Regions from separate parts of the Marinobacter nanhaiticus D15-8W genome, predicted to be linked through region 2. Evidence: riboswitches for the same ligand, from Rfam matches in the RefSeq annotation. Region 2 holds a riboswitch; each other region holds the start of a gene.

Region 1 (2,268 bases), 840 kb from region 2:
CCATCAAAGGCAAGCGTCCGGCCGCTCAACGGGATATGTACCGGGACTTTGCTGGCCTCTGTAAACGTGGCCGTGCGAGTACCCTCGCGGACTTTGCCATTTTCCGTGGCCGGCTCGTTCGCGTGTGACGGTATGACGCTGGCCGGCTGGATCATCTCATTGATCACATGCGCCGCTTCCTTGGGGCCAGTGGTATAGGTATCGCCAATGTTCATCACAACCATTCGGGCGCCATAGTAGTCACGCACGACGGATTCCTGCTCAGCCGTAACACCGGTATCACCGGAAAGGTACACCACAAGACCATTGCTGAACTTGAGAACGTAACCTGTGGGGGGCCCAACGTAGCCCGCGATACCCGCCGTCTTCATGCGCTCTGCCAACTCGCCGCCAATAAACGAGGGCGCAAGGCCATTGCTGTGTACGGCAGGCACCGTCGTGATGCCGACACCGCCAACATCCACCATGGCACCGAAGCGCACCAGAACTGAATTCTCGGGATTACCCCCGGCGGACCGCAGCTTGCCGGCAAAGAACTGGGGCATCTCGCTACCGGTGACGATCTTGGCGTTCTTGGCCATGGCGATTTTCACGCTGTTGGACAGTGGCGTCGCATCCACGGAGGCGTCGGGCTTGCCACAACTGCCGGCATTCAGTTTGGGAATATGGCGATCGCCGATGTGGTCGCCGTGGACGTGACTGACAAGCACGACATCGATGCTGCCCAACCGGGGATCGTCCCCGCCCGCCACTGTGCGGCCCGCATCGTAGAGGATGCGCGTGCCGTTGGGATCTTCAAAGACCATGGCGCGATCAAGGGCGCAGAACTCGCCATCCTGACCGCCCAAGGGCGTCACCTTCACGTGATTGGCGGCGACGGCCACAGCGCTGGCCAGTAAAAGCAACGCTGCCCAAACCATACGTTGACTTAATGAAACCATGGGACTTTCTCCCTGCTGCCTGAATGTCCTTGATCTGTTCTCCAAGTGCTATCCGCTTCCGTTACGAGACCAGTCACGAAGCCGATCACGCGCGAATGAACATCAATCGCGACAAAACCGGATCTGTGTCAGTATGGACCGTCCTGAACTATTCACAAACTGAGTCGCCGGGGGAGTCCGTCTAGCGGACTGAGAAGGCATCGAGCGCCGTCGTTTAACGACGCGTCTGAGGAAACCCTGGAACCTGATCCGGTTGATACCGGCGGAGGAAGCGCGACATGATCTTTACCGTAGCGGCCGTTGCGGTCGCACTGATTACGTTTACCTGGCTGGGCCTGCGCGCCCGGGTCGCCGATGGCGGCCTCGATGACTATGTTACCGCCCGCAACTCCCAAGGGGCCCGAGCATTGGGGCTATCGTTCCTGGCCTCGGGCATGGGTGGCTGGATTCTCTTTGCCCCGCCTGAAGTGGGGGCACTGGTCGGCCCCATCGGTCTGGCCGGTTATGCCCTTGGCGCCGCACTGCCCTTTATCGTATTTGCCTTCTGCGGCCCTGCCATTCGACGCCACCTGCCACACGGCCGCAGCATCGGCGAGTTCGCCCAGACCTGCTACGGCACCGGTATGCGCCGCTGGGTGGCGCTGATCTCCGTACTCTACATGCTCTGCTTCCTGACCGCAGAACTGACCGCCGTGGGCGCCATCACCGGACTGCTGACGGATCTCAACGGCAACGTCGCCATCCTGGGCGTTGCCGGGGCCACCTTGATCTATACCGCCTGGGGTGGACTCCGGGCCAGCCTGGTGACCGACCGCTGGCAGGCGCTATTGCTGGTCGGGCTGATCCTGGTCGTGGGCTTTGTCGCGCTGCCGGGGTTGCCCAGCCCGGTGGATCGTACACCGATGCCTTCAGCGCCCATCGGTAGCGCGTTAGGTGTGGCGCTGACGCTGGTGTTGGCAGTGACGGCCGCCAACCTGTTCCACCAGGGTTATTGGCAACGGGTCTGGGCCGCGCGGGATGGCGCGGCATTAGGCCAGGGGGCCATCCTTGGCGGTGTCATCACCATTGCCGTCGTGGCCCTGGTTGGAGGCCTGGGCGTTACCGCCGCCATGAGCGGCGTCGACCTCGGCTCACCGCCCATTCCCTTCTTCGCGCTGCTCAGCCAGGCCCCGGATTGGCTCGCCCTGGTCGCCCTCATCCTGGCATTAACACTGGTCGCGTCCTCCGTCGACACCCTGCAGAACGGTCTTGCGTCCCTCGCGGTGACGGAAAAGAGCGGGCTCTCGCTGAGCGCCGCGCGCTGGATCACGGTGGGTTTGATGGTCCC
Region 2 (2,268 bases):
CTGGCGTCGAAGTTGAACCAGATTTCCGGCCGGAATAGCGGTTGGGCAAGTTCCAGACCATAGCTGTAGGTCTTGTAGGAGTCTTCACGACCCGGGCCGTCGGCGTCCGTATGTCTGGCGTCGCCAAACGCGCTGAGTTGCGGCAGGAGCTGACTGCGGACCACGTTGATATTGGCCTGCTGGGATTCGTAGGAGGCCCGGGCGGCGGCAATGCCAGAATCATAGGCCAGCGCCTTTTCGTAAGCCCCGATCAGGTCGATGGCCAGGGCGGGTTGGGCGACCAGAAGTCCGACCAGTCCGGAAAGCACAGATTTCTTCATGGATTCTCCTGCCTGCGATGATGACACCTCGTCCGGAGGTGCTGGGGAGCCGGGACATTATGGACAATAATCCATCTGATCTCTACACTTGCAAAAGTCACCGATGTAACAGGCTCGAAGCCGCGCTGTCAGGCGGTTGGAGGGAGGTCCTGGCCGTCATCGTGTGGCAACGAATAACGCGTCTTGACGGGGTGCTGGCGAAGGCCGGCTGAGATTGCAGAAGCAAAACCCGCGAACCTGATCCGGTTAGTACCGGCGTAGGGATTTGAGACAAGCTTTTCTTGACCGGCAGTGGCGCAATTCCCACCAGCCGTTCGGCTCCTGGCCGTAACCTCGTCAAACGCGCCCCGTCCACCCTGGACACCATTTCCGTCGATCTCCTGCCCATATTTGCATGGCATCAGGGAGGGGGATCGAACGATAAGAGGGACGCTTTATGACGACCGAACCGATTTCTTTTCTCAAGGACGCAGCCGAAGTCGATCAGGCCGCGGTCCAGCCACTCCCCAGTTCCCGCAAGATCTACGTAACCGGCAGCCGGCCGGACCTGCGTGTGCCCATGCGTGAGATCCGCCTGAGTGACAGCAACACGGAGCAGGGGCCACAGCCCAACGCGCCGCTTGTGGTTTACGACACCTCCGGTCCCTACACCGATCCCGCCGCGAGCATCGACCTACGTAAAGGACTCTCGCCGGTTCGTGATGCGTGGATTCATGAGCGTGAGGACACCGAAACCCTTGCAGGTTATACCTCCGAGTTCACCCGGCGGCGCCTGCGCGACCCGGCACTGGATATCCTGCGCTTCGAGGATCACCGCAAGCCACTGCGGGCCAAGCCGGGCCGGAACGTCAGCCAGATGCATTATGCCAGGCAGGGCATTGTCACGCCGGAAATGGAGTTCGTCGCGATCCGGGAGAACCTCAAACTGCAGGAGGCCCGGGAACTGGGGTGGCTGGACGGTCAGCATCCAGGTCAATCCCATGGCGCGTCGATTCCCCTGGAAATCACGCCTGAGTTTGTGCGGGATGAAGTGGCACGAGGCCGCGCAATCATTCCCGCCAACATCAATCATCCGGAACTGGAGCCCATGATTATCGGCCGTAACTTCCTGGTGAAGATCAACGGAAATATCGGTAACTCGGCTGTCAGTTCGTCCATCGAGGAAGAAGTCGAGAAGCTCACCTGGGGGATCCGTTGGGGCTCGGATACGGTCATGGACCTCTCCACTGGCAAGAATATCCACGAGACCCGGGAGTGGATTATCCGCAATTCTCCCGTCCCGATTGGTACGGTGCCGATTTACCAGGCGCTGGAAAAAGTGAACGGCGTGGCTGAGGACCTGACCTGGGATATCTTCCGGGATACGCTGATCGAACAGGCGGAGCAGGGCGTCGATTACTTCACTATCCATGCCGGCGTGCGCCTGCACCACGTGCCGCTGACTGCCAATCGGGTGACCGGTATCGTTTCCCGGGGCGGATCCATCATGGCCAAGTGGTGCCTTGCCCACCACACCGAGAGCTTTCTCTACACGCATTTCGAAGACATCTGCGAGATCATGAAAGCCTATGATGTCTCGTTCAGTCTGGGGGATGGCCTGCGTCCAGGGTGTGTCGCGGACGCGAACGATGCGGCGCAATTTGGCGAACTCGAAACGCTCGGTGAACTTACGCAAATTGCGTGGGAGCACGACGTTCAGGTGATGATCGAGGGGCCGGGACATGTGCCCATGCACCTGGTCAAGGAGAACATGGATAAGCAACTGGAGTGCTGCGAAGAAGCGCCCTTCTATACGCTCGGCCCGTTGGTCACCGATATAGCCCCCGGTTACGATCACATCACGTCGGGGATTGGTGCTGCGATGATCGGCTGGTACGGCTGCGCCATGCTCTGTTACGTCACGCCCAAGGAACATTTGGGGCTGCCGAACAAGGACGACGTCAAGACC
Region 3 (2,268 bases), 2.4 Mb from region 2:
TGGAAATAGAGTGTTTCCGGCGGATCGATCAGACGATCAAATACGTCCGGCACCTGTTGGCCAAGGTCGATGGCCGGGTACATGACATTCTTCAGTGGGATTTCCTGCTGGAAGGCCGGCGTGAGCATGAATTCGAGGAACTGCCGTGCCAATGCCGGCTGCTGGCTGGTGCGGACGAGGGCCGCGACTTCTACCTGCAGATAGTGACCTTCCTCGAAGGCGACGGCCTGGTAGCGATCGGTATTGTCCACCGCCATGTGGTAGGCCGGCGATGTACTGTAGGACAGCACCATCGGCGCTTCGCCATTCATGAACAATGAGAAATAGGCGTCGCTCCAGCCCTTGCTCACGGTCAGGATGTTGTCCTGCAGGGCCTGCCATTTCTCCGGTGCCTGGTCGCCATAGACATGGCGCATCCACAGCAGGAATCCCAGACCCGGCGTGCTCGTGCGGGGATCCTGCAGGATGATCTTGAGGTCGTCCGGAGCGTCGATCAGTGCCTCCAGACTAGAGGGAGGATTAGTCAGTTGCTCGGTATCGTAGACGAAAGCGAAGTAACCCCAGTCGTAGGGCACGAAGATATCGTCCTGCCAATTGATCGGTAACTCAAGCGCTGACGTATCAATCCCGTGGGGAGCCAGGAGGCCGGTCTTGCGGGCCTCCGCCATGATGTTGGCGTCCAGGCCCAGAACCAGGTCAGCCCGGGTCGATTCGCCTTCAAGTCTGAGCCGGTGGAGTATCGCGACGCTGCTGTCCAGGGCGATGAACTCGAGCGTACAGTCGCACCGCGCCTCGAAGGATGTCTTGATGGCTGGCCCTGGGCCCCATTCGGAGACAAAGGAAGGGTACGTGTAAATGGTCAATGTTGGTGCGGCTACGGCATGGCGCCCTGCCGCTATGAATAAGAACGAAAGGAGTAGGAGCGATAGGGATCTTGCCGCCGTCGTTGGTAACAGCGTCTTAACCAGAATGTTTACCAAAGTTGTCACCTAAAGCTGGATGAGTATCCGGAAACCGGCCAGGGACAACGGGGCGGGGCCAGGGAGGCCTTGAGATACTCAATCCCTGCGCCGGCATGATCCGGATCAGGTTCCGCGGGTCTGATCTCAGCCTGCGGACAAACGCAGACACCCCGTTGAGAGTCCTTTCAGTTTATCAGAATCATGCCTTTGACTGCAGTTACTTGCGACGGATGGTTGATTCTTGCGGGGGCTTTCCTTAGTCTGCGCCCTCCTTTAGAGCTGTAAGTAAAATGCCTAGGCCCTGTGACGGCACTATCCTGGTGCGTGAGAGCCTTCGTGTTGTGACGTTTCAAAGAAAATATCTCAACATTGACAGGCGTAAGTGAGGTTTTATCAGAGCCTCTGAGCATCATGGGTCATCGTGCTGTTCGCTTGGAACACAAGAAGAATCAGCACGTCAATTCATACAAGCGCTTTGATATTTCGAGCTCAAATAAATAAACTTAACTGGTTGTAATCTCGGCCCGCCCCCGGGCCCTCAATTCGTTCGAGGAGACTTGATGTGAGCGAAAGTCTAAAAGACGAGTACTCCACCGACTACCAAGCGGGGCAGGATAACATCACGCCCCTGGGGCTCGACCTGCATAAGTCGGTATTCTTCATCACTGCCGCCCTGATTATCTTTTTCGTCGTGGGCACGCTGATTTTCCCGGAAGTATCCAATTCGTTGCTTAGTGGCGCGAAGAACGGCGCCATTGCCCATTTCGACTGGCTCTTCCTGATCAGTGGCAACATTTTTGTGATCTTCTGTCTCGCCTTGATTTTCATGCCGGTGGGCAAGATCAGGATTGGCGGTAAGGATGCTGTGCCGGAGTTCTCCACGCTCTCCTGGTTCGCCATGCTGTTTGCAGCGGGTATGGGTATCGGGTTGATGTTCTGGGGCGTCGCTGAGCCAGTGGCCTATTACACTGATTGGTACGGCACTCCGTTGGGCGTGGAGCCGAATACCCCAGAGGGTGCCAATCTTGCGCTGGGCGCCACCATGTATCACTGGGGGCTCCACCCCTGGGCGATCTATGCCATCGTCGCACTTTCCCTGTCATTCTTTGCGTTCAACAAGGGTATGCCATTGACGCTTCGTTCCGCCTTCTTCCCGATTTTTGGTGACCGGGTCTGGGGCTGGATCGGGGACGTCATTGACATTCTTGCCGTGTTGGCGACGATTTTTGGCCTGGCAACATCATTGGGCCTGGGCGCCCAGCAGGCCGCTGCCGGCCTTAATTACCTGTTTGGTATCGATGGCGGC

Evidence for each region. Region 2 has a riboswitch for thiamine pyrophosphate ahead of thiC (phosphomethylpyrimidine synthase ThiC). Riboswitches for the same ligand answer to the same signal wherever they lie in the genome.
Region 1: it holds a riboswitch for thiamine pyrophosphate, as region 2 does, so the genes downstream of both, RE428_RS00810 (sodium:solute symporter family transporter) here and thiC (phosphomethylpyrimidine synthase ThiC) in region 2, are expected to answer to the same signal.
Region 3: it holds a riboswitch for thiamine pyrophosphate, as region 2 does, so the genes downstream of both, thiB (thiamine ABC transporter substrate binding subunit) here and thiC (phosphomethylpyrimidine synthase ThiC) in region 2, are expected to answer to the same signal.

The regions. Positions count from the first base shown of each region.
Region 1 covers NZ_AP028878.1:173,889-176,156, reverse strand. The annotation lists gene RE428_RS00815 (MBL fold metallo-hydrolase) at 1-941, opposite strand, end outside; TPP riboswitch at 1,101-1,230, shown strand; gene RE428_RS00810 (sodium:solute symporter family transporter) at 1,220-2,268, shown strand, end outside.
Region 2 covers NZ_AP028878.1:1,018,008-1,020,275, forward strand. The annotation lists gene RE428_RS04665 (TolC family outer membrane protein) at 1-320, opposite strand, end outside; TPP riboswitch at 498-602, shown strand; gene thiC (phosphomethylpyrimidine synthase ThiC) at 757-2,268, shown strand, end outside.
Region 3 covers NZ_AP028878.1:3,402,174-3,404,441, reverse strand. The annotation lists gene thiB (thiamine ABC transporter substrate binding subunit) at 1-863, opposite strand, end outside; TPP riboswitch at 1,046-1,145, opposite strand; gene RE428_RS15105 (BCCT family transporter) at 1,525-2,268, shown strand, end outside.